One region of the Paenibacillus sp. FSL H3-0333 genome, then DNA from elsewhere that is predicted to be linked to it. Evidence: predicted binding sites of a transcription regulator. Region 1 holds the regulator's gene; each other region holds the start of a gene.
What was found. Region 1 encodes LexA, which represses DNA repair genes until DNA is damaged. Its sites were predicted from a motif close to CGAACATATGTTCG; they were not measured.
Positions count from the first base shown of each region.

Region 2: a site for LexA is predicted at 7,008-7,021, ahead of MHH78_RS01295 (putative DNA modification/repair radical SAM protein). Genes of this name have one in related genera too.
Region 3: a site for LexA is predicted at 7,715-7,728, ahead of MHH78_RS11245 (YolD-like family protein). Genes of this name have one in related genera too.

Region 1 covers NZ_JBBODG010000001.1:4,034,141-4,044,047, forward strand. The annotation lists gene MHH78_RS18270 (hypothetical protein) at 264-536, shown strand; gene MHH78_RS18275 (hypothetical protein) at 552-911, shown strand; gene MHH78_RS18280 (hypothetical protein) at 1,003-1,224, shown strand; gene MHH78_RS18285 (hypothetical protein) at 1,339-1,557, shown strand; gene MHH78_RS18290 (L,D-transpeptidase) at 1,637-1,975, opposite strand; gene lexA (transcriptional repressor LexA) at 2,164-2,790, opposite strand; gene MHH78_RS18300 (LysM peptidoglycan-binding domain-containing protein) at 2,988-3,404, shown strand; gene MHH78_RS18305 (DUF896 domain-containing protein) at 3,514-3,723, shown strand; gene MHH78_RS18310 (hypothetical protein) at 3,771-4,298, shown strand; gene MHH78_RS18315 (HAD family hydrolase) at 4,334-5,119, shown strand; gene MHH78_RS18320 (FixH family protein) at 5,337-5,759, shown strand; gene metH (methionine synthase) at 5,929-9,306, shown strand; gene rnz (ribonuclease Z) at 9,491-9,907, shown strand, end outside.
Region 2 covers NZ_JBBODG010000001.1:309,568-319,474, forward strand. The annotation lists gene MHH78_RS01270 (S-layer homology domain-containing protein) at 1-1,337, opposite strand, end outside; gene MHH78_RS01275 (hypothetical protein) at 1,628-2,020, shown strand; gene MHH78_RS01280 (glycoside hydrolase family 18 protein) at 2,121-3,407, opposite strand; gene MHH78_RS01285 (glycoside hydrolase family 3 C-terminal domain-containing protein) at 3,584-6,370, opposite strand; gene MHH78_RS01290 (hypothetical protein) at 6,681-6,872, opposite strand; gene MHH78_RS01295 (putative DNA modification/repair radical SAM protein) at 7,066-8,376, shown strand; gene MHH78_RS01300 (TIGR03915 family putative DNA repair protein) at 8,376-9,266, shown strand; gene MHH78_RS01305 (phosphoketolase family protein) at 9,309-9,907, opposite strand, start outside.
Region 3 covers NZ_JBBODG010000001.1:2,516,166-2,526,072, reverse strand. The annotation lists gene MHH78_RS11295 (hypothetical protein) at 1-1,956, opposite strand, end outside; gene MHH78_RS11290 (PTS sugar transporter subunit IIC) at 1,998-3,296, opposite strand; gene MHH78_RS11285 (PTS lactose/cellobiose transporter subunit IIA) at 3,371-3,679, opposite strand; gene MHH78_RS11280 (helix-turn-helix domain-containing protein) at 4,432-4,869, shown strand; partial or broken gene MHH78_RS11275 (helix-turn-helix domain-containing protein) at 4,821-5,036, opposite strand; gene MHH78_RS11270 (hypothetical protein) at 5,076-5,333, shown strand; tRNA gene MHH78_RS11265 (tRNA-Leu) at 5,478-5,561, opposite strand; gene MHH78_RS11260 (WGxxGxxG family protein) at 5,739-6,212, opposite strand; gene MHH78_RS11255 (M15 family metallopeptidase) at 6,288-6,974, opposite strand; gene MHH78_RS11250 (hypothetical protein) at 7,153-7,314, shown strand; gene MHH78_RS11245 (YolD-like family protein) at 7,321-7,656, opposite strand; gene MHH78_RS11240 (GNAT family N-acetyltransferase) at 7,931-8,356, shown strand; gene MHH78_RS11235 (hypothetical protein) at 8,444-9,046, opposite strand; gene MHH78_RS11230 (PH domain-containing protein) at 9,247-9,738, shown strand; gene MHH78_RS11225 (glycosyl hydrolase) at 9,756-9,907, opposite strand, start outside.

The DNA of each region.
Region 1 (9,907 bases):
GCTAATCCAAAGTAAAGGAGTATACCCAGTATGGATAGGGACAGAAGAATGAGGATAACCTTATTTCCGTTCATACATTTACCTCCTAAATAAAAAAACTCTCCCGATTTTTAGTGCGGGGGAGAGACTGAAGATGAAGACTGAGCAAAACCCTTACAACATAATATAAAGGAATTATAACTCCAGATCAATTCATTTTACATACTATTCCATCTCCTATATACTTAACCAGAAGAGAATTCTAGTGGCAGACATGGGAGCGGATGATGAAGAATACATATAAGATTATGCTTTCGCTGATGCTCATCCTGGCGCTAACATGTCCGGTGGCTGGGGCGGAAGGAGTGGCTGTGCCAGCGGAGACCCAAACTAGGCTTATGGAGCAATATGGGCTGGATGCGCCGGCTCTGCCGTTGTGGGATTGGAGCAGCGTTGATGTCGGGGGCAGTGGCATTACAGGTGGGATGCTGTTCGTGTACCGGATGATGTTGAATCCGCTGGGGGTCATGTTGCTAGAGATACTATATATTCTGTAGTAGAGGGGGAAAAGAATGAATTCGCGTTATGATACGCCAAGCCCTGCACGCAGAGTCCGCAGGAGATCGGGCGGTAAGTCGTTACTGGTTCTTATCCTTGTTCTGATTGTGATGGCGGTTACGAATCCGGGAAAGGAAGCATTCAGTGAATATTCTGTAAAGAATCTGGAAAATACGCTCGGTCAGGAAATAGGCGACGGAATTACCAAGCAGGTGGCCCAGCCTGTAATTGAGTCTTTGACCGTGAGGGATAACTACATTTTGTTTTCTGTATTCAGTGTACCGGACCTTAAGAATACCAATTTTTTTACCCGGGATGGCGGGGCCACGAAGAAGTATATCGGATTGTTCAAAATCCTGTTTATTAAGCTGTAAATATGGTTTACATATTGTTCCATGACCCGGTATAATTGAATAGATTCGAGACGGAATCTTTAATATGGTTGTGGAACAAGGAGGAACGAAGTTGAATACGGCTTATAAAGTACTGTCCAGTGATGCTGATCTATTCGCTGCCGCACTGGCACAGGTACAGGTCTACGTCGTTCAGCTGGTTGATGGCAAACCGCATGTGATTGCTGATTATGCCGGACCTGTACAGAAATGGACACCGGAGTACATTGTGCTGGCCGGAATGACTTATAGACGCGATGAATTTGAATTCCGGGTACGATTGAACAAGAAGTAAGCAGATTCGCTGCCCACTACCTGCAGCTCTAACTAACATTACTGCCGAATCACACAATCTTTGGAGCCATTCTTGGCATCTCTTATACTATCCAAGTGTAAAAGAGGTGTAAAGATGAGCCAAAGAGAACGTAACCGGATTCGCAGAGCCATTAATGTCCTGCTGACACAGCGGGCAATCCTGCTGGAGAGACTGGAAGAAATCAATGAGAATCTGCGCAGGGTGCCTAGAGGTTCGCGGGCCAGAAGAGAACTGCTGGCAGCCAGAGAATCGATCCGCGAGGCCATCCGTTTGAATACGGTGGCTATCCGTCTGTTGAGAAGTGTGCTGTAGTCTGTATCCGCTCTAATTTATATGAGTCACAGGAACCCTTGGGACGCAATCTGGCGTCTCAAGGGTTTTTGCGACGTTCCTATTCCCGGATGGTGACACGGGTACCTATGGGAACGAGGGCGGCTAGAGCCAGAACATCTGCGTTATACATACGAATACAGCCGTGTGAGACCATGTGGCCGATGGAGGATGGGTCATTGGTTCCGTGGATGCCGTAATGCGGCTTGGACAGTCCCATCCAGAAGGCACCGAACGGACCGCCCGGATTGGGCTGTTTGTTAATGATGGTGTATTCGCCTACAGGCGAGACGGTTAACATTTTGCCGATGCCGACAGGGAAGCCTCTGGTGACAACGTCATTATCCAGCAGGTACAGCATGCGCTGTGACAGATCGACGATAATTCGGTAATTGGGCATACAGATCAGCACTCCTTTGTAACAGGATATGTGCGGAGCTAGGCAGCGGTTCGCAGAAAAAATGGCCAAAAAGCCGAATGCGAACAAATGTTTGTATACATCTTTTTGGCCACTACACGAAGTAAAATGAACATAAAACAGGCTGCTTCGCATGGTGCGGAGCAGCCTGTTCTTAAGCGGGGAGTAGATTAGTGGATATCGCGGAATAATCCGATGACCCGGCCCAAAATCGTAACGCGGTTGAGGCGGAGAGGCTCGTACGCCGGATTCTCCGGCTGCAGCCTGATATGATCCCGTTCTTTGTAGAAGGTCTTGACAGTTGCTTCATCTTCTTCGGTCATCGCTACAACAATATCGCCGTTGTCGGCAGTCTGCTGCTGGCGCACGATGACATAATCCCCGTTCATAATTCCGGCATCCACCATACTGTCACCAAGGACAGATAGCATAAATACCTTGTTATCACCTACATAATGAGCAGGCAACGGGAAGTAATCCTCAATATTCTCTGTTGCTGTAATAGGAACACCAGCTGTAACCTTACCCACTACCGGGATGCGGGTAACGGTCTGGACGAATTGATGCACATTCTCTGAATCTTCCTGGCCGAGTAGTTCAATGGCACGCGGTTTCGTTGGGTCACGCCGGATCAGGCCCTTTTTCTCAAGCCGGTCCAAGTGACCATGCACGGTGGAGCTGGAGGCCAGTCCGACAGCCTCGCCAATCTCGCGGACGGACGGAGGATAACCCTTGCTGCGGACTTCATTACGTATAAATTCCAGGATCGCCAGCTGACGACTAGAAATCTTTGACATCGGTATCAACCCCATATACTATGTTTGGGAAAATTATAACATAGAACTTCCGTTCGTACAAACATAAGTTCTAAAATGAGGAAAATAAGAGAACGGAAATAAAGAGAACAAATGTTCCGAAAAAACTATTGATCGAAACACATGTTCGTGTTATATTATTTTCGAAAGCAAGAACATGTGTTTGGAGGATGATAATCATGTTAAAGTATAGTACATACAACAGCATCTACAATAATGAGGATATCAAGGTGTCCGCTCCCGGTAATCCAACTGCTAATAGTAATGTAACCAAGATCAAGGACGCGATTCTTCATAGTGTCGCTGCGCTATCATCACTATTCCGTCAGGTTAGCCTGATGAAGATGCTCCTGGTGCTGATGCTTGTTATTTCGGGATTCACTGTGGTGGGGAATGTTTTTGCCGGTTCGGTCTCGTCGATGAAGCCGGATAAGCGGATTGTAGTCGAACGCGGGGATACCTTATGGAGTATTGCGTTAAGCAACAAGCCTGAGGACATGAAGACAGCCGTATATATAGAAGGAATAATGAAGAGTAATCATTTGGAGAACAGCTTCATTAAGGCCGGAGATATTCTGACTTTACCTTTATACTGAAGGAATGCAGCAGGCTAATGATCGACTCGGAGAGCTTTCAGGGGGTAGACCTTGACAAGCTCTTTTTCTCATGGCAAAGTTAAAATGAATTTAGAGGGAGGGAAACGTATTGAATATTGACGAATTGGTCGCACGCATCAATGAATTGGCACGCAAAGCTAAGAACGGCGGCCTGAATGAAGAGGAACTGGCTGAACGTGCCAAGCTCCGCGAGATTTACCTGGGGAATATCCGCACTAACTTTCGGGCCCAGCTTGATACCATCGAAATTGTGGACAATCCGGAGCATGAAGAAGGCAATAACGGACTTAAGCATTAGCCTGTTGCCTTTTCATAGATAATACAGGATGACTAGGGGGAACTTACATGGCCCGTTCTTGGGAAAGAATGGTTCAACGCAACACCAAGCAAATTAACCAGCAAAGAAAGAAGCAGGGGAAGGACTCCATTTACACTTCCAGCACTAAGACTGCTGCGAAAAGCATCGATATTTTCAAAGGCCGCAATATTGTATTCCCCGTTGTACTGATGCTGCTTGGCATCATGTTCTGGGTGGTCGGCTCAATTGACGAAGCCAAAGGAAGCGGGATTCTGGCCAACTGGCTGGGTGTAGTGCTGTACTTCCTGCTTGCTGCGCTGCTGTTCTTCCGCCGTCCGTTCCTTAAGGTTGAGCGTGCGCGTATCTCTACTATTAAATACAACCGCGAACGCTTCCTGGCTGCGGCGGATATTGAGAAGATCACTTTATCGCGCAGTGTAGTTACTATTAAGTATAAGGGTAAGCGCAAGCAGTGGATTTTCTCCAAGCTGATTAACCGTTATGACACTGCTGCGATGGGGGAACGCCTGGAGCAGTTCGCCAAGAACAACAACATTGAGGTTGTGCACGAATAGGAAGACAGACCAGCATATAGGGAGTGGAAGAACAAATGCCGATTACCGCCGTACTATTTGACCTTGACGATACTCTGCTGTGGGATGACCGCAGTGTGGAAGAAGCCTTCCGCTATGCTTGTGAGGCTGCTGGAGATTCCGTTGATCCCGGGGAGCTGGAAGCTGCTGTACGCAGGGAAGCCCGTACACTGTACGAATCCTATGAGACGTATCCGTTCACGAAGCTAATCGGTATTAACCCGTATGAAGCGCTGTGGGCGAACTTCACTGCCGGTGAGCAGCCGGAGTTCCGTCAACTGGAACAGCTTGCCCCTGTCTACCGTAAGGAATCCTGGCGCCGCGGCCTGGCCTCACTCGGGGTAGAGGATGAAGCGCTGGCTGCACAGCTGGCTGACAAGTTCGCCGCAGAGCGCCGTAGCCGTCCCTATATCTATGAGGAGACACTTCAGGTGCTGAACGAGCTGCGCGGTAAGGTGAAGCTGCTGCTGCTGACGAACGGCTGCCCGGCCCTTCAGCAGGAGAAGCTAGATGGTGTGCCGGAGCTTACCCCGTATTTTGACCACATTGTAATTTCGGGAAGCTTCGGCAAAGGCAAGCCGGACAAAGGAATCTTCGAGCATGCGCTCGGACTGCTGGATATTACTCCGGAGCAAGGGATAATGGTGGGCGATAAGCTTACGACAGATATTCTTGGGGGCTTGTCTGCCGGACTGACCACGGTCTGGATCAACCGAAATAGCAAAGCCTCGGACCCGGAGATTACGCCGGATTACCAGATCAGCCATCTTTCAGAGCTTCTGCCGCTGGTAGACTCCCTATAATTGAATTCTATGAGGCCAGTATCCTATTTTAGGATATTGGCATTTTTTATAAAGATATGACTATTCTCATGTTAACGAGTGAATCATGCAGCTTCTTTAAGGCAAATTGAATAAAATGTGTATAATAAGAAGAGTAGCGATCTGACTTTCATTGTAATATAGAATGGATATGTTCGTGGATGAAGAAGAATCTACCTATGAACCGGGAGGACTTCAGATGATGAAGCCAAGGATACGCAGGGGACTTATATGCATTATAATGGGGATGACGCTAGCCGGATGCTCGGGGAATAAGGAAGATGAGATGCAGATGCATGCTGCGGCCAATTCCTCCATGTCACCGATTAAGGTGGAGCTGAGCTGGACCCCGGAGGAAGTAACCGCAGGGACGGCAGTAAGCTTCAAGGCTGTGGTGACACAGGACGGTGAACCAGTGGATGATGCGAGAGAAGTAATGTTTGAGGTCAACGAGGCAGCGGATAAGACCAAGAAGGTTGAAATCAAGGGTGAAAGTGCCGGGGAAGGGGCTTATGTCGGGGAACATACCTTTGCAGAGGCAGGCGAATTCAGTGTCACTTCACATGTGACTGCCCGGACGCAGCATTCCATGCCAAGCAAGAAACTTGTGGTAGCGCCGTAATAGAAATGAAATCAATAGAAATACAAATAATGCAGGGTGGAAAGGAAGGCTTTCCGAAATCCCTTTATTCTGCTAAAATTACTCTAATGTTTCACTGGGGGGATGGAAAGTGGCCAAATACACACTTGCTGAGAGCTTGCAGCAGCGCATATTGATACTGGATGGAGCTATGGGTACCATGATTCAACAGGTGCCGCTCACCGGCGAGGATTTCGGCGGGGATGACCTGGATGGCTGTAATGAAATGCTGGTGCTGACCCGGCCGGAGGTTATACAGGACATTCATGAGAAATACCTGGAGGCCGGTGCGGATCTGATTGAGACGAACACCTTCGGTGCCACTTCAGTGGTGCTTGCCGAATATGATATACAGGACCGTGCCCGGGAGATTAACCTTGCGGCCGCCAGACTTGCACGTGATGCCGCTGATAAATATGATACACCGCAGCGCCCGCGTTATGTTGTAGGAGCTATGGGACCGACCACCAAGACGCTCTCTGTCACCGGGGGAGTCACCTTCAAGGAGCTTATAGACAGCTATGAAGAACAGGCGGTTGCCCTGATCGACGGCAAGGTGGACGCGCTGCTCCTGGAGACATCCCAGGATACCCTGAACGTGAAGGCTGGAAGCATTGGCATCCGTAACGCCTTCGAGAAGAGCGGAATTACGCTGCCGGTGATGATATCAGGAACAATTGAACCTATGGGAACTACACTTGCCGGTCAGAATATAGAAGCCTTCTATATTTCGCTGGAGCATCTGAAGCCGGTGTCCATCGGACTGAACTGTGCTACCGGACCGGAGTTCATGCGGGATCATATCCGTTCTCTGTCCGCAATCTCTTCAGCGGCCGTCAGCTGTTACCCGAACGCAGGTCTGCCGGATGAGAACGGGAATTATCATGAATCCCCGGATTCCCTGGCCCGTAAGCTGGGCGGCTTCGCGGAGAAGGGCTGGCTGAACATTGCCGGCGGCTGCTGCGGAACGACTCCTGATCATATCCGGGCGATGGCTGAAGTGATGGAGGCTTACCCGCCGCGTAAGCTTGAAGGCCAGCATCCTCCGGCCTTATCGGGGATAGAGCCGGTGTACGTGGAGAGTGAGAACCGTCCGTATATGGTCGGTGAACGGACCAATGTCCTCGGTTCCCGGAAGTTCAAGCGTCTAATTGTCGAGGGGAAATATGAGGAAGCTTCGGAGATAGCCCGTGCCCAGGTGAAGAGCGGCGCACAGGTTATTGATGTCTGCGTGCAGGACCCGGACCGGGATGAGACGGAAGACATCATGCGGTTCCTGGAGCTGGTGGTGAAGAAGGTCAAGGTGCCGTTAATGATCGATACGACGGACCCGAAGGTCATTGATCTGGCCTTGCAGTATTGTCAGGGCAAAGCGATCATTAACTCCATTAACCTTGAAGATGGTGAAGAGAAGTTCGAGCTTGTCACGCCACTGATTCATAAATACGGAGCAGCGATTGTAGTTGGTACCATCGATGAGACCGGCCAGGCCATCCTGGCTAAAGACAAACTTGAGGTGGCCAGACGTTCCTACGATTTGCTTGTCAACAAATACGGTCTGGCTCCCGAGGATCTGATCTTCGATACCCTTGTGTTCCCTGTAGGAACCGGGGATGAGCAGTATATCGGCTCCGCCAAGGAGACGATTGACGGTATCCGTCTGATCAAGGAGGCTATGCCTGCTGTTCACACGATTCTCGGTATCAGTAATGTCTCCTTCGGTCTGCCGGAAGCCGGCCGCGAGGTGCTGAACTCGGTATTCCTGTACGAGTGCACCAAGGCCGGTCTGGATTATGCCATTGTGAACACCGAGAAGGTGGAGCGGTACGCATCGATCCCTGAAGAGGAGCGCAAGCTCGCAGAAGAGCTGATCTATAATACGAATGACGATACCTTGTCTGCGTTCGTGGCGGCTTTTCGCGGCAAAAAGGTCGAGAAGAAGGAGAAGATCTCCAATCTCTCCCTGGAGGAGCGCCTAGCTTCCTATGTGGTAGAAGGCACTAAGGAGGGGCTGATCCCGGATCTGGATGAAGCGCTGAAGACCTCGCCTCCGCTGGAGATCATTAATGGACCGCTGATGGCGGGGATGTCTGAGGTCGGACGGCTGTTCAATAATAATGAATTAATCGTGGCAGAGGTACTCCAGAGTGCGGAGGTCATGAAGGCCTCTGTAAGCCATCTGGAGCAGTTCATGCAGAAGGATGAGACCTCGGTTAAGGGGAGAATCATGCTTGCGACCGTCAAGGGTGATGTGCATGATATCGGTAAAAACCTGGTCGAGATTATTCTCTCCAACAACGGTTATGAGATCGTCAATCTGGGGATCAAGGTTCCGCCAGAGAATATTATTGAAGCCTTCCGCAAGGAAAAGGCTGACGCCATCGGCTTGTCGGGACTGCTGGTGAAGTCGGCGCAGCAGATGGTGCTGACTGCGCAGGATCTTCGGTCCGCCGGTATTGATGTGCCGATTATGGTGGGCGGTGCGGCACTGACCCGCAAATTCACCAAGACCCGAATCCGTCCGGAATATGACGGACTCGTCTTATACGCGAAGGATGCCATGGACGGTCTGGATATCGCCAACCGGCTGATGAACCCGCTGGAGCGGGTGAAGATTGAGGAGGAGGTCCGCGAGGAGGCTGAGGCTGCCGTAGCTGTCGCTCCGCAAGCGCCGCTTCCCGAGCTTACGCGCGCAGTCCGCTCCAAAATCTCTGGTGATGCTCCGGTGTTCACCCCGCCTGATCTGGAGCGTCATGTCCTGCGCAATTATCCGCTAGGACATGTGATTCCTTATGTGAATATGCAGATGCTGCTCGGCCATCATCTCGGTCTGCGCGGCTCTGTAGAGGCGCAATTGGCAGCGCGGGACCCGCGTACGGTAGAATTGAAAGAGACCGTTGACGATATTCTGCATCAGGCGATGCTCGAAGGCACGATCGTGCCGCATGCGATGTACCAGTTCTTCCCGGCCCAGTCACGCGGGAATGACATTCTGATCTATGATCCGCAGGATCAGGCCAAGGTGCTGCATACCTTCACCTTCCCGCGCCAGAATGTGGAGCCGTATCTCTGCCTTGCTGACTTCCTGAAGCCAGTGGAGGGCGGAGCCATGGACTATGTGGGCTTCCTGGTGGTTACTGCGGGACATGGTGTCCGTGAATTATCGACTGAACTTAAGGATAAGGGTGATTATCTCCGTTCCCATGCTCTGCAGGCAGTCGCTCTTGAAGTCGCGGAGGGTCTGGCTGAACGTGTCCATCATATGATGCGCGACACCTGGGGATTCCCGGACCCGGCAGATATGACTATGAAGCAAAGACATGGCGCGCGTTACCAGGGCATCCGTGTATCCTTCGGCTACCCGGCCTGCCCGGATCTGGAGGATCAGGGGCCGTTATTCAAGCTCATAAAGCCTGAGGATATCGGCGTGCAGCTTACCGAGGGCTTCATGATGGAGCCGGAGGCTTCGGTCTCGGCGATGGTCTTTGCCCACCCTGAAGCGCAGTACTTCAATGTGGAGAAGCTCTGAGCCTTCCGCATGCTTACCGGTCAGAAGGGGCTATGCCCCGACTTTTCGGAACCTCCCGTTACCGGGAGGTTTTTTGCTGCAAAAGATGCTTTTACAGCCAAAACAGAGTAGAATTCTTGTCATAAGAACAGACAAGATCACAAAAAATAATGAAGACATCAGGGCGAGAGAGGGGAGGGACATAATGGAAATCTATTTTCTCGGAACGAATGCCGGGGTGCCGACGCTGCAGCGCAATGTGACGTCGGTTGCACTCCGGCTGCTTGAAGAACGGCGAACCTTCTGGATGTTCGACTGCGGGGAAGGGACACAGCATCAGGTTCTGCGCTCGCCGCTGCGGCTGGGCAAGCTGGAGAAGCTATTTATCACCCATCTGCACGGTGATCATCTGTTTGGCCTGCCTGGACTCATCTCCAGCAGGGGCTACCAGGGCGGGACTTCACCGCTTACGGTGTACGGACCTCCCGGGCTCAAGGCATATCTGGACATATCGCTGTCTGTCAGCCAGTCCCGCATTCCTTATAAGCTGGAGATTGTGGAGCACAGCGGCGGGCTGATTTTTGAGGATGAGACCTTCAAGGTGGAAGCAGGACTGCTGGAG
Region 2 (9,907 bases), 3.7 Mb from region 1:
CCCGCTCCAGGGTCAGAGGACCCGCCGCCACCGCCAGTTGCAGGTGCAGCAGGTGTTTGTTCTTTTGGCAGCTTAGGGTCCGGTACGCCTTCCGACAATACAATGCCTTTGACTTGGCCCTCGCCGGAGATTGTCAGCTTACTCTTCATTTCCAGCTTTTCGACAACAACATTCTTGCTGAAATTCAGAGTAGGAATCAATAGATTCTCTTGGATGAGCAAATTAGCTACGCTGCCTGAGCGAACATTGAACTCTTTGAGGCTGCCGCCTACAGAAACCTTCTTAAAGTCTCCGGCAAGCACCACTGTGCGCTCTGATGAAGATGTCTGGGCCTCAGGAAGCACGGTTACATTCACAAAACCATCGCCGGTAAGATCCTTCTCTTCAATAACCGCGCTGGATAGAATCTGTACGTCCTGCACAACGCTTGTACCCTCGGCTACAACTCTCACCGCATGATTCAGCCTATTCACAGATACCGTGTTTAGTTTGCTGTTCCGGATATGAATACTGTTGCTGCCTCCACCTTCAATACGTGTTACACCGTCTACTTGAACTTGTTCAAGGTTGGCGTCCCCATCTGCCACCTCTTTAGCAATGACGAGGTCACCACGGATATGCATATTGCGGAGCGTGACATTGGAAGCTGTAATTCTCACATTATGCTGTACTGTGCTTACTGCAGAATCTCCAAACGTACCTGCCTGATCATAGACCACTGTACTCAGAGCCAGCGCCTTCTTGATGACCACTACGGTCTCGGCACGGGTCATATTGCGCTGCGGTTGGAAGGTTCCATCCGCATTCTTGCTCATGATCCCCTGATCCAATAGATACCCTATGGCAGGTTTGCTCCAGGCAGAGATAAGATTCGCGTCCTGTGCAGAGACTGCAGCCGTTCCCCCTTTACTGTCAAAGCCTAGTATTCTAGAGATGATAACAGCAGTTTCCTGTCTTGTGATTGACTTATCAGGACGGAAAGTATTGTCGCTGAATCCGCTAATATATCCTTGAGCGGTAGCTTTCTGCACTTCTATGTACGCAAAATTCGCCGGCTTCAGATCCTTGAAGCTGATAGCCTTCGTATCCGAATACTTAAACGCTCTGTTCACTAGCGCTACGAACTCACCTCTCGATACTTCAGCCCCCGGCCGGAAAGTATGATCGGGATAGCCGGTAATGAGTCCCTGATCCAGCCACTGCTGAATATCGGATTCCGCCCAGTGTCCTTTGATGTCTGCCATTTGTCCAGCATCGGCGTAACTCTGTGTAAATGGTAGAAGAATAAATAATAAGACGATGAAGCAAGTATTTCTGAATGAACGATGGATAGCCAAGAGATTAGGTCACTCCCCAATAGAATTAGAACCGGGACTAAAGTCATGATTTTTCACGCCAAACCCAGTACTTCAGGGTAATTCTACATGTATATCCGTTTCCCTTTTTTTCACTGTAAAATATTTCACTACAATTAACCTGAATTCACAATTTGTATATTTTTAGAACATCCGCCCCCAAAGACAGCCCCGGGTTGTTCAAAAATAATCCCTAGAACTCCATACCCGCACAAGCCGCCCCCCAGGTTCTGAGTAAAATAGAGTATATAGAACAGTGAGGTGAATGACGAATGGCAAATTCAACAAAGCTCCGCAAGCGGGCACAGCAGCTGAAGGGCCAGCCGGTCTGCATCACTTTGCATAATGGGCGTTCCTATGTAGGGTGGATTACAGACCTGAACCAGGAGGCAGTGATTCTGTCCAGACCCAGCACGCGTAAGGGGCCACCCTCGAAACGGAAATCCTCTTCAGCTGCGCGCAGAGCAGAGGTGTCCGGCTTCATGCCTCTACTCGGCTCGCTGATGGGCGGGGGAGGCGGGGCGGCCGGTATCGGCGGGGGTCTCGGACGGTTCATGGGCATGTTCGGAATGGTGCAGAAGGCCATGCCGGTGATGAAGATGGGCTACAATATGATCAAGTCAATCCGGCCTTTTCTGGGCGGGCTCAAGGGCTTAATGGGCTAACACTTATATTTTCAAAAAAACGGATGTGCCGCTATTTCGCATGGGCACATCCGTTTTGGTGTAGAGCTTCTTACTCGCCGCTGGCAGCAGGGTCTCCGGTCTATTTTTTTACCACCTTGAAGTTATCCGTAAGCAGCAGCCAATTCTGCGGAAAAGGCAGGCCCAGCTTCCAGTAGCTAATGCCCCGCAGCCTGAGCTCCTTGATCAAATCGAACTTGGCCTGAATCGAGCGGGCATCCTCAAACCATACCTTATGCTGCCGCCCCTCGTCATCGGTGTAATTGAAATGCGGCGCCTGGGCTCTATAGTCATATTGAATGGCTGCATTCCGGTTCCTTGCCAGATCAATGGCCGCCTGCGGACTGAGCGCTTTCGCATATTGCCCCCCTGCTACAAAAGGCAGCGTCCAATCATAACCGTACAGATTCTGGCCCATCATGATTTTACCGGCGGGCATCTCGCTTGCTGCATAGGTCAGCACCTGACGGACAGGCCCGATTGGCGAGACAGGCATCGCCGGCCCCCCGCTATAGCCCCATTCATACGTCATAATAATGACGAAGTCAGCCACCTCGCCGTGGACCTTATAGTCATGCGCCGTATACCAGGCCCCAACCTGTGACGCGCTGGTCTTGGGGGCAAGGGCGGTGGACAGCAGGAAGCCCTCCTTATGAACGACCTCTGCCGCTTTCCGCAGAAAAGAATTGTACGCTTCACGGTCCTCCGGCCGGAGAAACTCCAGATCAAAGTGGATATCCCGGAAGTTCAGCCGCTTCGCTTCCGCGATGATGTTCTCAAGCAGCCGGTCCTGAACCTCCTGATCATTAAGAATAATGCGCCCGAGCTCCGAGCTGAACTGGGCATCCTCCAGATTCGTCACGACCATCATCAGCGTCACCTGATGCTCTGCAGCAATGGAGGCAAGGCCATCCAGAGGCGGCGGGACCAGTGTTCCGTCCCGCTTGATCCGGAAGCTGAACGGTGCGAGATACGTCAGCTCAGGAGCAGCCTCACGCGCAGCATTCTGCAGCGGCTGGGAGACACTCTCCCCTCGGGGCTCCACATACGCGTTCACTTCCGCCTGCCGCCTCGGTCCAGGTGGAAGGTACAGACGGAGTCCGACCTGTAACGGCTGATTCAGCGTCAGCCCGTTCACCTCCGCCAGCTCGCTTGCCTTCAGGCCGAACCGCTTGGCGATGCTGTAGAAGCTGTCGCCCGGCTGCACCCAATAATACTGCCCGGCAATCGGGATTACCAGCGCCTGCCCTGCCACCAGGCTTCCCGGCGCAGAGAGCTGATTCGCCTCAGTTATCGTATCAGTGCTTACTCCGTAGGCCTGCGCAATGCCATACAGCGTCTGGCCCGGCTGCACTACATGTATTTGCATACGTTCCTGCCATCCCTTCATAGTAGCCGTTTTATCTCTATTTTATTCGGCGGCCCTGCGGGTATGCGGAATCAGGCGGATATCAGGACAACCCCTTAGCATGTAAATTCTTGTATTTGCAAAAAAAAGACACCCCGGAGGGTGCCTTGCTGCTCATGCTATCAATGATCCTGATGTTATACCCGCTTGAATTCAATCCATTCAATCTGCAGGCCGGGCTTGACGAAGTCCAGCTTCAGCTCATACCGTCCGGCTTCCAGTTCAACCTTGACCAGCTTCTGTCTGATCCACCGGCCCTCCGTTCCGTTCGTCTGAATGGTGGTTACCGCTTGTCCGTTCAGGGTCAGGTTGCAGGCGCTCTGCGCAAGCTCAGGCTCAGGAGACATGATGCTGACAATAATGCGGTACTGCCCCGCCTCGTCAGCCTGAATGTAAGTCGGCCCGGACACAGCAGGCGTTACCTGTGCGTTCTCGCTCAGCACCTGCGCCTGCTCAGCCCCGATAGCCGGATCAGCCTTGAACGTATCGACCGCTTCAATAATCTCGTGCTTTCTGGAGAAAACCGGCGCCTTCATGATGAACTCACAGATGTTGATCGCTGAGCGCTGAAGCTCCCCGCGGGTAAGCGTACCATTCTCCAGAGATGCGATCGTATTGTCATCGTAAGCGTTAACCTCTGCCCCATAGTTACTAACGACCATGTACAGATCGTTCTGGGCGCGGACCATCCAGTTCGTATTCTTACGGTCTGCCGGTCCTCCGTTCGCCACATCGTTCATGATCGCCCACCAGTCGGTCATGACGATCCCCTGGAAGCCCCATTCGCCGCGAAGCAGCGTGGTGTTGAGGTCATAATTCGAAGCCGCCCAATGCCCGTTCACCGGATTGTAGGAGGTCATGATCGAATTGGCTCCGCCCTGCTTGACTGCGATTTCGAAGCCCTTCAGGTAGATCTCACGAAGCGCGCGTTCCGATACGACAGCATCGACCTTACTGCGGTGCTTCTCCTGGTTGTTGCAGGCAAAATGCTTCAGCGTCGCATTAGAGCCGCCCTTCATAATTCCGCGTGTGCATGCGGCAGCGAAGATCCCCGAGATCAGCGGATCTTCGGAGAAATATTCGAAGTTACGCCCGTTGAGTGGGCTGCGACGGATATTCAGCCCCGGTCCCAGCAGCGCATCCACCTGGTTGCGCAATAATTCCTGGCCTTCCATAACATACAGTTCTTCCACCAGCTCCGCATTCCATGTAGCGGCCAGCAGGGTTCCAATCGATACCTGTGTTGCCTTAGCCCCACTGTCCATACGGATGCCGGAAGGGCCGTCCGCTGTAGCTGCAACCGGAATGCCATAGCTGAACAGACTGTCGCTCACGCCCCCGAACGCCGATGCCGTACCCGGAGTGACCAGCGGGCTGCTCATGCCTTCGCCCCGGACAATCGCCGCCAGATCCTGGTCGCTTAGCTGGGCAATGAAGGTGCTCATGCTAACTTTTCCGTCATGGACATCTCTCAGGGTATATCCCTGATTGCCAGTCTGCGGAAGCTGCTGCGGCAGATTACGTTCAATCCGCTCCGCCAGATCCACCTTACGCGTCGGCACCTCGGAGGAGACCAGCTCATACGAACCGTCTGCCTTGCGGGCACCCGGCTTCATCCGCATGAAGCTCTCGGTAGGCGCCATAGCCTCTTGCAGCTGTTCCACGACCTTAAGCTCATCCAGCACATAGCCTTCTTGTCCATCCAGAAGCACTGCTGATACCGCTTTGACGCTGGTTCCTGCATAGAAGCGGTAGGTTCCGGCTTCCAGCACATAAGCGGAAGCGTGCCCGGTCACTCCGGCGTCATCATAGGAAGCCATGGAATGGAGCGGGAAGCTTACAGTAAGGCGCTGAGACTCACCAGGCTCCAGCAGCTTAGTCTTAGCGAAGGCTGCCAGCGCTTTGGCCGGTTGACCCAGCAGTCCTTGCGGCGCTTCAACATACACCTGCACTACTTCTTTACCGGCATATACGGCTCCCGTATTCGTTACGGTGACGCCGATTTCAATCTGCGGCTCGCCCGCCTGGTTCACCAGCTTCGCTTCCTCCGGCTCCAGCTTGAAGGTCGTGTAAGAGATCCCGTAGCCGAATTCATACTGAACCTTATCGGGACAGAAGGTCTCGAAATAACGGTAGCCCACATAGATATCTTCCTCGTACAGATTCTTGAACTCATTGCCGTAGTTCTTGGTGGACGGGTAGTCTTCAATAGAGTAGGCGATCGTATCCGTCAGCTTGCCGCTTGGCGTAACCTCTCCGGCCAGAACATCGGCGATCGCGTGGCCGCCCTCCATGCCGCCATGCCAGGAATAGATCACTGCAGAGATAGGGTTCACATAAGCGGCGTCATTTACCCAGCTCATATCCATAATGTTGGATACGTTCAGCACCACAATCGTCTGTTCAAAATGAGCCGTAACCGAGACAAGCATCGCCTTCTCATCTTCCGTCAGCCGGTAGCTGCCTGCAGTATCGGCATTATCCTGATCCTCGCCCGCCGTACGTCCAATGACCACAACCGCTTTGGCTGACTGGCTTCTTGCCTGTTTCACCAGCTCGTCCGTAAGTGGCATTTCCTTCTGGTTCCACGGCTCCGCAGCCCATACCTTGCCGCCGTCATCGAACGGGTTAAGCCCGATCCAGGCCTCGTAGGCAGCAGCCAGCTCTTCATTCACGCTAATGTTCTTCTTGCTGCGCAGTCCATCCAGCAGATTCGTCGTATATGCAACGTGAACGCTACCGCCCGATCCTGTACCGCTGCGGTAATAATTCACCTGTATTCTGCCAAAAACAGCGACGCTCTCACTGTCACCCAGCGGAAGCACCTGTCCCTCATTCTTAAGCAGTACCGCACCCTCTGCGGCTACCGTCCGGCTAAATTCTGCAAAACCCTCTAACGGCACTCCAATGTTCTGTGTACTCAATTGGTTTCCTCCTGTATGTTCATTTCCCATGCTGTGGGTTGATTCTATAGATAACGCCCTCCCTGCAGGGAATATACGTTACCTTGAATCTCTATGGTCCTTCATATAGCATATCCTTCTAAGAATATAAGCTCCAGCCAGATTATTCAAGCACCGCTTGCCGGATCGCCGGGATGCGCACCTGTCTGCATAAATTTTTTTAGTAAAAAGACAGTTCTAAAATAAAAAGACACCTGTGCGGGCGTCTTTCAAGCCTGTTCCTATGCAATCCGCTCCGCCTGAAGAGATACGGCCGGATCTTCTGTTTATTTTATCTGCGGCGGCGGCCCTTCATCATGCGGTTGTACATAATAAGAGCAGCAACGATCATGCCCAGCATGGCTACACTGCCTGCCGATTCCTGCGACATGCCGAACATCAGGCACACACTTGTCACTAACTGTCTTGTCAGCAGCGCAACCGCAATCAGCATGATGGGCCGCCATATGTTATATCCTCTCACTTCAGCAACACTCCTAACCCGAATTTCAATAACCGTATGATTCCTCATTCCATGAACCATCAGTTTCTATTATAGCACAAGAAGGAATGCGCATACATTTTACAGTCGGCCAAGAAGGGGGAGATACTTTTGACAAGAACATACGTTCGGTATATAATGCTCACATATGAGGGGGATTGAGACCGTGGATGTAATGGAGAAACTAGAGATTCTGACCGCTTCCGCCAAATATGATGTGGCGTGCACTTCAAGCGGTTCCGACCGCAAGGGCCAGGCCGGGGCGCTCGGCAACACCTCTCCGATGGGCATCTGTCACAGCTTCGCGGCGGACGGGCGCTGTATCTCGCTGCTGAAGGTGCTTATGACCAACGGTTGTGTATATGATTGTGCCTATTGCATCAACCGCAAATCTAACCCCATTCGCCGGGCGGCCTTCACCCCCGAAGAGATCGCAGATATCACCATGCAATTCTACCGCCGTAATTATATAGAAGGACTATTTCTTAGCTCAGGCATTATGCGCAATCCGGACTACACTACAGAGCAGTTAATTGCTGCACTTGAGCTGCTGCGCAATGTCTATCATTTCAACGGTTATATTCATGTAAAAGCCATCCCCGGAGCAGACGAAGCCCTCCTGTCCAGACTTGGTCTGCTTGCCGACCGCATGAGCGTCAACATCGAGCTGCCCTCGCAGGAGAGCCTCGGACGGCTCGCACCTGATAAAAGCAAGGTATCCATCCTGAAGCCGATGGGGCTGATTACCAGCCGGATCAAGGAGAACCGCTCCGATATCGTCAAGTATAACCATGCTCCCCGCTTCGCTCCGGCTGGACAGAGTACCCAGATGATTGTGGGGGCAACGCCTGATACGGATTACCAAATCCTTAATCTGACGGAAGGCCTATACCGTAAATACTCGCTCAAGCGCGTCTTCTTCTCCGCCTACACCCCGGTGGTGGAGGATTCCCTCCTGCCCGCACTAGACACCAAACCGCCGCTGCTGCGGGAACACCGGCTCTATCAAGCCGATTGGCTCCTGCGCTTCTACGGCTTCAAGGCGAATGAATTATTGGATGAGGCCGTGCCGAACTTCAACCCGCTGCTGGACCCCAAATGCAGCTGGGCCGTTAACCACCGGGAGCAGTTCCCCGTTGAGATCAACCGCGCCCCTTACGAAATGCTGCTGCGTGTACCCGGCATCGGCGTAAGAAGTGCACAGCGGATCGTGAAGGCCAGACGGGCCGGATCGCTCGATTTCCATGCGCTGAAGAAGCTGGGAGTAGTCCTCAAGCGTGCCCAGTTCTTCATCACCTGCAAGGACAAACCGCTGGAAGGGCTGAAGGTCAGCGAGCATACCCTGCTTCGCTCGCTCATGTCCGGGGAGCAGCTCGCTCTCCAGCAGCCGCAGGTGGAGCAGCTCACGCTGTTCGACGACTTTAACCTGTCGGCCCTTCCGGCAGCAGATGGTTGGGACCTGCTCAAGAAAGGAGCGAAGGCCTGATGTTCAAGCCGTCCGCACTGGCGTACACCTATGACGGAAGCTTCGAGGGTCTGCTGTGCTGTGTATTTGAGAGCTATGCCTGGAAGGAGAAACCGCTGGCGATTCATGCTGAAGGCGGGGAAATAGGCCTGCTGCTGGAAGCGAAATGGATTGAGACCGACAAAGACAAGGCCGCACGAGTACTGAAGTCCCTGCCGCTTCGGATCAGCCGCGAAGCCGAGGAGCTGGTGCGTCTGGGCTTCTGGAGCTGCGCCCCCGATAAGGAGATGCTGCTGCTGAACTTCCTGTATCTCGGCTTCCAGCATGGCCGCAAGGTGATGAATATGCTGGCGGATGACACCGTTAACACGCTGATGAAGGCTGTCCAGCAGCTGCGGCATGAAGCGCATCTGTATACGGGCTTCGTTCGCTTCTCCGTATACGGCCCGGTCATGGCCGCAGTGATTGAGCCTCAGGGTTATGTGCTGCCTGTGATCCGGGAGCATTTCTGCGACCGGTTCCAGGAGGAGAGCTTCATGATCTACGACCAGACCCATGGGGCTGCGCTGATTCATGAGCCCGGGCGTGTGGCCATCGTGCCTCTAAACGGTTGGACCCCGCCCGAACCCGATGAGACGGAGGAAGCGTACCGCCGCTTATGGACTGGCTTCTATCATGCCATCGGCATCAAGGAGCGCCGCAATGACCGGCTGCGTTCCTCGAAGATGCCGAAGCACTACTGGAAGCACATGTTGGAGATGAATGGGAGTAATGGTGCCCCTGTACGCACCGCGGCGCAGCGGAAGAAGGTATTGCAGCCGGAGGTCCCGGAGACCATAATCCAGCTCCAATCATTGGACAAAAAGCGCTCCGCAGCCATCAACATGACTACCGGAGCGCTCCTTAATTGAAGCCTACTATATTATTAATGAAATAACACGATCATCTAGAGCTTAGTTCAAAGCCTTCCATACCCAGCTCTCAACCTCTGGAAGGTCGATGCCTTCTTCACGGATGTACGCGTGATGCTTCTGCACCATGGCGTCCATCTCGTCAGCGATGGCCTGGTATTTGCTTGCTTCCGGCAGGCTCAGCACAGCTTCCTTCGTAAGATCGAAGCGGTCCATCTGGTTGAGGACACGCATATCGAACGGTGTAGTGATATCGCCATTCTCACGGTAGCCGTGCACATGCAGATTATGGTTGTGGCGGTCGAAGAACAGGTCTTTGATCAGGCCTTCATAGCCGTGGAAGGCGAAGATGACCGGTTTATCTTTTGTGAAAAATTGATCAAACTCATCGTCAGACAAGCCGCGCGGATCAAGCTTCTGACTTCTGAGCTTCAGCAGGTCGACCACGTTGATGTAGCGGATCTTCAGCTCAGGCAGCTTCTCATGCAGGATCGAGATGGCAGCCAAGGCTTCCATAGTTGGTTCGGTACCCGAAGAAGCGATAACGAGATCCGGCTCTCCGCCTTTGTCGGTGCTGGCCCAGTCAATGATCTTAAGGCCTTTGTCCACCAGCTCCTGAGCTTCGTCAGCCGAGAACCATT
Region 3 (9,907 bases), 1.5 Mb from region 1:
AATCTGAATTGAGGTCTGAATCATATTCAACGGATCCTCATTAAAGAACATTAAATACTCTCCGTCCTCATGGGCAAAAGAAGCAAATCTCAAATAGGGTTCGGAAGTTGCCACCTCAATATGGTGTAACTGATTGGCTTTCATGTAATGAGACAGCTCATCCAGTTTTACTACTTCCACATGAGACATTTGATTGAGTAAATCTGTATTGCTGCTATTAAATAGTTTGCTAGGCAATGCATCTATGCAGATAATTCTCAGATGAGAATTTGCGGAAGCAATAATGAATTGAGCCAATTCCTCACTGATACATTCACAATAAGGGAGGATTAAGCACTGGTACTCATAGCCATTCACATGCAGATAGTTATCTAATACGGTAAGAAAGCTATCTTTGAATGTAAAGACATCATTAGGTAAAATATGAAAGTCAATCTGCTGCTGGGTCAGTACCCTTGCCGGTTTTTGCGTCAGCATGAAGTCTCCAGTCCATTCAGCCTCCGCATGATATAGAATGGCCGCAGTCGGTTTTCCTTTCGTTCCACTGAAGAGTGTGCTCATTTTATTGACATATTTCATTAAATCACCGAAATACCTGAATTGAGGATCATTTCCATTGGCATAGAAGTGTGGAGGGCAATCCATATCAGGAAATCCTTTCAGTGAGAAGGCATGTGGAACAAAATAACTCACTCCGCGGATTAAGAAATGATCCACGATCCACTTCATCATCTTCACGCCCTCGTACCAGCCGTAAGCGCCAAATACTTCTGCCATCGTTCTGCCTTTCTTTTTGGGATCAATTGCCCCTAGAGATGAGGCCATCTTCACTAAGGCATAATGGAAGAACTCGCTGTCCCACGTACCTCTGAATGTAGGATGTTCACCAGAATCCATTCCCGGAATCAGTTGATTCAGCACAACATCGACGCCCGCCATATCCTGCCCCGCCATCGCTCTGAACAGATGCCCGGCACCCACACCAAGTCTGGCATTGGAATCACGGTCTTCAATAACATGGCCCACATATTCAACATTGCGTTCCCTGCACCAATTCCCCAAGTTATCACTAAAGCACTCTTTGTACAGTGTGGTACAGATATCCATAAAGACATGTCTGATTTCAGGACTGCATGTTTCGTCATACCATAGAGAGGATAACTGCAGCAGGTAATCCTTACCCAATCTTAATTGCAACATTTCTTTAACCTGCCTGCTCCAGGGAAGCGGCATTAATTTACCAATCCTGCTGTCATTCCGTACTCCTTTTTCATTCATAAATCCAGGCTCATCCGAGAAGAATCCCGCAATTGTTCTCCCGAATTCTTCTTTATACCGTTGGTAGTGTGGCTCATATACCGCTTCAATTAATACATCGCAGGATTCTTTGTCCACCATATTAATATAATCCGGATTATAATCCACTTTCCTGGACTCATAGAGTAGATATACTTTCCATGAACCTGCGGGAATATTAAAGTAAATTATCTCATCATCGATTTGATCCTTCAGATCAATGATTTTATCGTCTTGCTTGGCGTAAACAGCGATTAATCGGGCAGTGGGATCGAATATATTGGCTGTCATAACCCCGATGCTATCCTTGGGTCCAAAGACTTCGACAACCCGGTGTGTCAAGAGTGTTTTTAGCCTGTCGGGATACTTCTCCTTAACCAGACCATTCGCATAGCCTGTCGGGAAGTGTGAGTCATCCAGTATCCAAATCTTCATATTCAACCGTTTGGCTTCTCTAATAATAATATCCAGATCAGCCCACCATCTTTCACCCATAAAATCCGGATGAGGTCTTGATTCCAGACACACCGCACCAATATGGCTGTCATGAATTTTTTGCATGTAATCCACTAGTACTTCTTCTGACTCTCCATGCATCCAAAAAAATGGGAAAATAAAATTTTCGAATTTATTAGCATAAATATCGCCTATTTTATTCATTTCCCCACCTCCCTCCACTTATCATCACTCACATGTAGACCTTATTGAGCTGCCATCTCAGCAGCGGATTCTTCTTCAACAGCTTTTTTATCCATTATTCTAAAGAACGGATAGTATATGACCAATGACAGCAGGACTCCGAACACCTGGTACAACCCTAACCTCCAGCCTCCATTAAAGAAGCCTTGAAGCACTAATGGTGTGCCCATGGGCGCCCCGATTCCATTCGAAATTGGCAATATTCCGATCGTAACTAAAATGTATGCCAGCCCGATTAGCAATACAGGAGTAAATACAAATGGAATAAACAGTAACGGGTTCAACATTACAGGAAGCCCGAAGATTACTGGTTCATTTATATTAAAGAGAGAAGGAATGAGCGCCATTTTGCCAAATACTTTATATTGCTTTGATTTAGCTTTAAAGGTCAGCCAAATCACTAAACCAATAGTTGAACCGGCACCACCGATAGTAGCCACTGCACTTACCCAGTTAAGAGTTACAATATTGGGCAAATCCGCATTGGCCACGCCTGCAGCAACGCCAACCATATTCTCGGCATCAAGTGCTGCCCAGATAGGAATCACCACTGACATCACTGCCATGCCATGAACCCCGAAGAACCAGCACAACCCAATCAATACATACACCAGCAATGCAGCCCAGATACTGGATCCAAGACCTGTAAGAGGAATTTGAATCAGTTTATAAATGATTTGATGCATGTCCCCGAAGCTGGTTAAGGATAGCAGATAAGAAATAGCGGCAAAAAGGATGCCAATAACAATACCCGGAATAATGCTTACAAAGGATTTGGATACAAATTCCGGAACCCCTTCAGGCATTTTAATCGTTATATTCCGGTTAATAATCAATACATACAATTTGGAAACTACAATAGCAACGATCATTGCGGTGAATAAGCCCTTTGGCCCTATCCAATCCAACGGCAAATTCGTAACTGCCATGTAGCCCTCTCCTGCGACTGTCAATGGAGTAACGATAAAAAAGCACATGAGGCTGATTGCACCTGCTGAGAATCCATCTTTATCTTCATTTGAGACATAGGAATAAGCAATGGAAAATGCTGCGTATACCCCCAGCATATTTGTTGTAACGTTGAGCAGAGTGTTAAATACTCCTTTTAAATTAGAAGACACTAAAAAGTTCTGATAAGCATCGAATGGCAAACTGCTCAATATAGTTGAAAAAGCACCCATCATCATGATTACCATCAAACCCATAAGACCTTTAGAAACCGATTGCAAAGCTTTGTTCGAAGATAATTTCGCTGCAAGCGGAACGACCATTTTCTGTAATATCCCTAAAAATCCGTTCATACCTGACCCCCCATTAAAATGTTTAGGGAGCCTTTAGCTATCGCATAAGGCTAACCCCGAATGATCCTGACTATCTATTTCTTGTTAACCTCATACAATTCAATAAATTCTGCAGCCAGATCTTTGACAGTCATAGCATTCATCAGATGGTCCTGGGCATGTATCATTAGAATCGTGATCTCCTGCTTACTTCCTCCTGCTTCCTCCTGAATTAGACCCGTTTGAATTTTATGAGCCATTCGCAAAACATCCGAAGCTTCCTGCAGCATTTTTTTAGCCGCAATAAAATCATTAGTTTTCGCCACTTGAATCGCTTCCATCGCTTTACTTCTAGCTTCTCCAGAATTGGCAATCAGCGTCATAATCTTCTCCACGTATTCCATTCCATCACCTCTGCGTTTTTTCTCTCTTATCTGTCTTGCTGTCCTTGTTACAAGGTAAGTATAATTTGATATCGCTTTCAATTGAACCCATTCTTTTTCACCTACCTGGGGGAAAAAGAATGGCATTGCTTTGATTCCCCGTTTGCAACTATGCGTACCACAACAAAGCCAGAGAAGGTATCATCTCCATTCCAATACTCATGGATATAATAGACTTTACCTGCTCTTACAGCAGGGTGCTCCTCCCAGCCAGGCAGGCCTTGAAGCTCCATCAATCTCCACTGCTTCATACAGCGATGGATCAATCCCGGCCAAGGCTGCCAGAAAAATGATTGTCCACCCGTCGCGACAACCCCGGATATGAAATGCGGCAGGTAACTTACAGTCTGCACGAACCTTAAAAAATACATGCTTGACCTAGCTAAGCAACACACTCTATCAAATCCGCCATCAATGAAAACGTTATTCTTTATAGAGAATACAACGTGGATTTAGCCAGTATAAATAACTTATGGTTGAACACAAAGCACTTTATAAATGAAGGAGATTTGGAAGGAGCGATTTTCAGAGGAGGCATCTATATTCAAATATGGGTTTCGCTTGGGAGTAACAGGATAAATCACCTTAAGTGCTTTTATCCACGGTTTAACCACACTCCGTATCAATTCTCTACTATAAGCATTTAAATCCGTACTATATCCTGTTGAGCCTCCTACCAAAAAATTCTATCGTTTGATTAGGGGTGAAGGGAAATGAACAGCATTGAATCTATTGGGGAAAATATCAGGATTTTAAGGTTGAAAAATGATTTCAGTCAGGAGCAGCTTGCACTAAGTGCAGGGGTAAACACATCTTACATCGGGCAGATCGAACGCGGAGAAAAGAACCCTATGATCAAAATACTAGAGCAAATATCGATTGCTCTGGAGATCACCTTAGTTGATCTATTAACTTTGTATGATCCGAAGGGAGGTGTGGGAAGCGGTTGCCATCCGTCAGCTTTAACTATAACCCCTGAAACCATTAAGCAGTGTCTACTGGAAGTACTGATGGACAACACAAATATGATTATTGAAAATAAGAAAAATACACAATCCCCAAACAAAAAAGAGCACCCCAAAGGCACTCTCCCACTCCCAGATTCCTTCTCCCCCGGCACATACTCCACCAACTCCGACAGCTTACACTGAAACGTATCACATAACCTGACCAGCGTCTCCAGCTTAACGGTCTCCAAGTCGGTCTCCCGATACAGTTTGTTAATCGAATTCCGGCTCAGGCCTGATTTCTCCATTAGCTCGGTGATGTCGTCGATCCGGTGTTTGGCCATAAGGATTCTTAAGTTGCTTCTCAACATGAGGCGTAGCTCCCCTCTAGTTATTATGTATGTATAGTTATGCTCCACATCCTCTTTGAAGCGATGTACCGGGAACTGCTGGATACAGATCCTACATATAAAATGCTGCTGCAAGAAAGTGATCAGTACTTCCACCAGCTTAGAAATGCCTTGCCAGAGGAGCTGCAGGATGCCGCTTTCCAGTATGAAGACACGCAGTTCTCCCTTCAAGCCATAACCGAACGCGCCATTTACCTGCAAGGCTTCAAGGATGCGCTTTATCTCTCCAATGAGCTGCGAAGTTCCTCTACTGCATAATTCTATCTTAGCTGCACATTCCCCTGTTTCAATCCTTAACTCTGTTTCTAGCGTGTACGCTGTTTCTGTCCTGTAAGCCGCTTCTAACCTGTATGTATAGAAAAGACGCATTCAGCAGAATGCGTCTTTCTCTACTACTATATATGCCGAGGACGGGGGTCGAACCCGTACGGTATTTCTACCGCAGGATTTTAAGTCCTGTGCGTCTGCCTGTTCCGCCACCCCGGCATGTTGTGTGTGCGTTCTTACGCGACAAGAAATATAATATCACGTATCTGGAGGATACGCAATTGCTTTTTCCAATATTTCTGCATAAGCAGCAAATAGCCCGTTCAGTCGAGACTGACACGGGCTTTACTGCTTGGCGCTGCTGTTCCTTTGCAGAACTGCGGTGCCCTGCTCCGACTAGTGGCGGTCACGCTCACCGGTTCTGCTGCGCATGCCGGCCAGACCTAGGAGGCCGACGAGACCGAGCCAGCCCCAGTTGGAGCCGTTTCGGGTGTTGCTTGTGGTGGTTGTGCTCTGTGCCCGGTAGCGGCCCGTTGTGTTATTGTTGGACAGCGGGGAGACGGAGCTGTTGTCGCCGGTACGGATTTTGTCCTTCATGATGGATTCGGTCTTGTGCATCGAATCTCTGGTCTCATTCATCATGGTATTGCCCCGGCTGTCCATCATACGGTCATCCAGATTGCCCATATTTCCCATGTTGCCCATTCGGCCGTCAGTCGTTGTGCTGTGCATGCCCGGAGCGGTTGTGCTCATAACGCCCGGAGTCGTAGTTGTCATACCGCCCGGCGCTGCTGCGGAGATGTCACCTGCTCCGAGCAGACTCATGGACAGGACCGTACCGCAGGCAAGACTTGTGATCAGCTTGTTCAAAATGTTGTGCCCCCTTCATGGATGTGGTTACTCGCTGATAATTTCCCCATCCGGGACAGCATCTATGCAGAGAAGTTATTCCTTCACAATGTTCACGGTCTTGCTGGACGCATTATACGTGACCTTGGCTCCAAGTGCTTCCGCAATCGCACGTACAGGCGCATAGGTTACCGCATCGTCCATGACGCCGGTCGTCAGCTTCTTTCCATTGAGCGTAATATTTACCGGGATATCCTTGTTCACCTCTGGCTCACCTCCGGTTATACGGCTTAGTGCGGCTGCACTCTGCTGGGCAGTAGGCCGTCTGCCCGCTTTCAGGTCCTGGATGCTAAGGCCGAAGCTCATCTGCAGATGAGCGTAATCCTTGAAGGAGGTCCAGTCCCCGCCCCATTCGAACCCCAGCTTCTTCCCCTCCTGCACCACCTCTTGCCAGTCTGCCAACTTGTCGCCATCCCCGTCACGTTTCATATCCCAGGACACATTCCTGCCATCCGGCAGGAGCAGCGCAAAGTCTATTGCCAGTCCGTAATTATGGTAGCTGTCGCCTCCCCGGGCATTGGTTACAATGTCGCCCTTCTTGGTTCTCCCTTGAGCATATAGCTCATTCTGCTGCGCTATCGTGCGCATGCCCTGCGTAATGAGGATCTGCACCCCCCGGTTATAGCTCCGTCTAATCAGCTCGTTCGCCCCGGCCAGTACGGCCGGATGCAGCTTCGCCAGCATTGCGGCCGACTTCTGCTTGACCTGCTCCAAAGTAAGCATCTACTCACCCCCTGGTATAGTAAATGCCCGCTTAGGCCGGATTGCTTGCACCAATGACCGTTTTTTTCACAAAATAAGCTGTGCAGCGTCCTATCTCCCCGGATGAACTGTGCATCTACAGGCCAGAATAAGAAGATAGACCGCAAGTCAGGTCATTCTAACGGAAAGGGGGATGAACATGGAGATACACAGCGACAGCTACAGAATAGCCCCGCTTAGCGACCAGGAGGATGTGGTCGAAGTAATCCGCCAGGCGGAATCGGAGATTGCCAGGATGACCGGGAACCCGGAAGTCACGCTGATTGCCTATGAGAAGACGGATGGACACCGCAGCAAGTAAAATCTGTCAGACAATATAAGCCTCCACAATGTCATCTACAAGCAGCCACTTCCATTCCTCCGCCCACTGCAGCTTGAATTCACGCGAGTGGGTGTGAATGGAGGTCACGAACCCGCTCAGCTTCCTCTGCTCCTGAGGATCATACAGCACCAGCGTTACCCGCACATGACTCCGCAGCGATAAGGCCAGCGTATGCTCAATCTCTTCCAGCTTCTGCTCATCCAGAACCGGCCTCAGGCTATGCCAGGTCTCCCGTTCGTCCCTCCTGATCCCGCCCTTATGCTCCGTCAACATGATTCGGTTGCTCTCCCGCAGACCGCCCGCTTCAAGCTTCTTGCCCATTGCTATTCCCCCACTCGTTGTTAATTACCCGGACTACATCATCTTTCCGCCCATAAACCGAACGTACGTTTGTATTATATCCGCGATTCAGCTTGTTAGGCAAGCAGAAATTAATGTCAGAGCAAGGACGCAGAAGGAGGGCTTTAGCTGATTATAATAAAGGGTTGAAATAGCACCACACCTGCATGAAAACAGCCATCCCGTGGTTCTAGTTGTTTCGCTAATTTAATGCCATCATTAGGGGAACGGGGTAGAAAGGACGGAGATGATATTTATGATTAGAGCTGCAAATGTGGAGGATCGAGAGGGTATTTCCAGACTATTGACGCAATTAGGTTACCCGGATACCGAGCTTTATATGAAAGAGAATATAGAAAGACTTCTTGCTGACCCTAATGAGGAGTTAATGGTCTATGAAGCGGAAGGATGTGTTATCGCCTGTCTTTCCCTGCATTATATCCCGCAACTGGGCATGAGAGGAGATATCGCCTCCATTAGTTATCTGGTTGTGGATTCCTCAGTTAGAAGTAAGGGAATTGGACAGGAATTAGTGGAATCCGCTTCAGCTTCCGCCACCCGAAGAGGATGTGCCAGTATCCAGGTTCATTGTCATGCCAGAAGAATAGAGGCTCATACATTTTATGAAAGACAAGGTTTCAGGGAGGCCCCTAAGTACTTCTCAAAAAGATTGGGCCAATAATTCAATCCACAGCAAAAAGACGCCTACAGTAATGCTGTACAGCGTCTTCATCTGAATCCTTTGGCGTATAACAAGTCTTGTCTCTGCTTATTTCACTGACGAAGTCCCAGCGCTTCCAGCACCCGGTTCCTGCTTGGCATCTGTGCCTGCATCTGATACGGTTCCTGGTACGGCTTGCTCCTTATCAATCAGTCCGGCGGCTTCTCTGGCTTCATTCAGCTTGGAGATGCCATAGAGCATCGCTACGTCCGCCTGCTCATTCATCGTGTTGAATTCCTCAGCGGTCACATCGGGCGATACTGCGCCCTTGGAAGCCTTCTCCTTGATCTGATAGGCACTCTGGAAAGCGATCACCGAATCTCTAAGCAGCTTCTCGATCGTATCCGGCAGGCCACCCGCAATCTTGATATCGTTCACATGATCTGCAAGCTGAGATGCGGTATCCTGGAAGCTGTCCACAGCCTTCTCGAATTCTTTGTCTGTCGCTTGTCCGGTGGAATAAGAGGTTAGCGTGGTGTTGAAGTTCTCTAGCGAGGATTTGCCCATTTCGTCGAATTTCGACATTTCATTGTAAAAGTTCTGTACCGTCTCCTGTACCTCTTCCGGGGACGCCGGTTCAGCACTGTTATTGCCGCAGGCACTGAGTATCATGACGGCCACTAGCAGTCCTGCAAGTAAAGCTTGTCTCATAGTTAAGATCCCTCCACTTAACAGAATAATATCGATTTTTGTTAAGTGCAAATGAAATTAATGTAAAATTCGGCGCAATGAAACATATGTCAGCAGTTAAGCGTATTCATAGGGAGAAACGGCGGTCCATAACCCGTTGATGACTGGCAATTCCTGTTATACTATAATGAATTTATCTGTTCAAGGAGAGGAAGATTATTATGGCTTATTGCACAGCATGTGGTGCGGAATACAAGGAAGGTGCCAAATTCTGCGGGGAATGCGGAGCAGGTACAGAAGAGGTCGGTTCTCCGGCAGCAGCACGCCGTCCGGCGGCTGGCCATAGCTCCGGTCCCGAAAAAGAATTATGGCAGGGCAAGCCTGCCGGCATCTCCGACCGTCTCAAGGGGCTGATCGGACTGAATACCACCAAGTATACGATTACGTCCCAGCGGATTATGGTGAAGAGCGGACTGATCGGCAAGGATGTCGAAGAAATCGAGCTGCTGCGGGTCAATGATTTCTCTGTCACCCAGTCGGTTATGCAGCGTATGCTGGGCATCGGGACGCTGATCATTTTGTCGGATGATGCTTCATCTCCACAGCTCCCCTTCTATAGAATCCGTAAGGTTCAAGCTGTCAAGGATATCCTGCGCCAAGCCGTCCGTGACGAGAAAATCGCCAACAACATCAGCTACCGCGAGCATATCTGACGCTTCGTTACACTTGGTTATGGAAGGTAGAGAGCTCCTGCCGGAATGACGCCTTTGGCCTGGCTGGGGCTCTCCCACATCAGTACCGCCCGCGCATCCCCCTGGTTCTCATAGTACTCCACCTTCAGGTCATGCAGCTTCCCTGCAATCAGACTCACTGTGCCTTGCC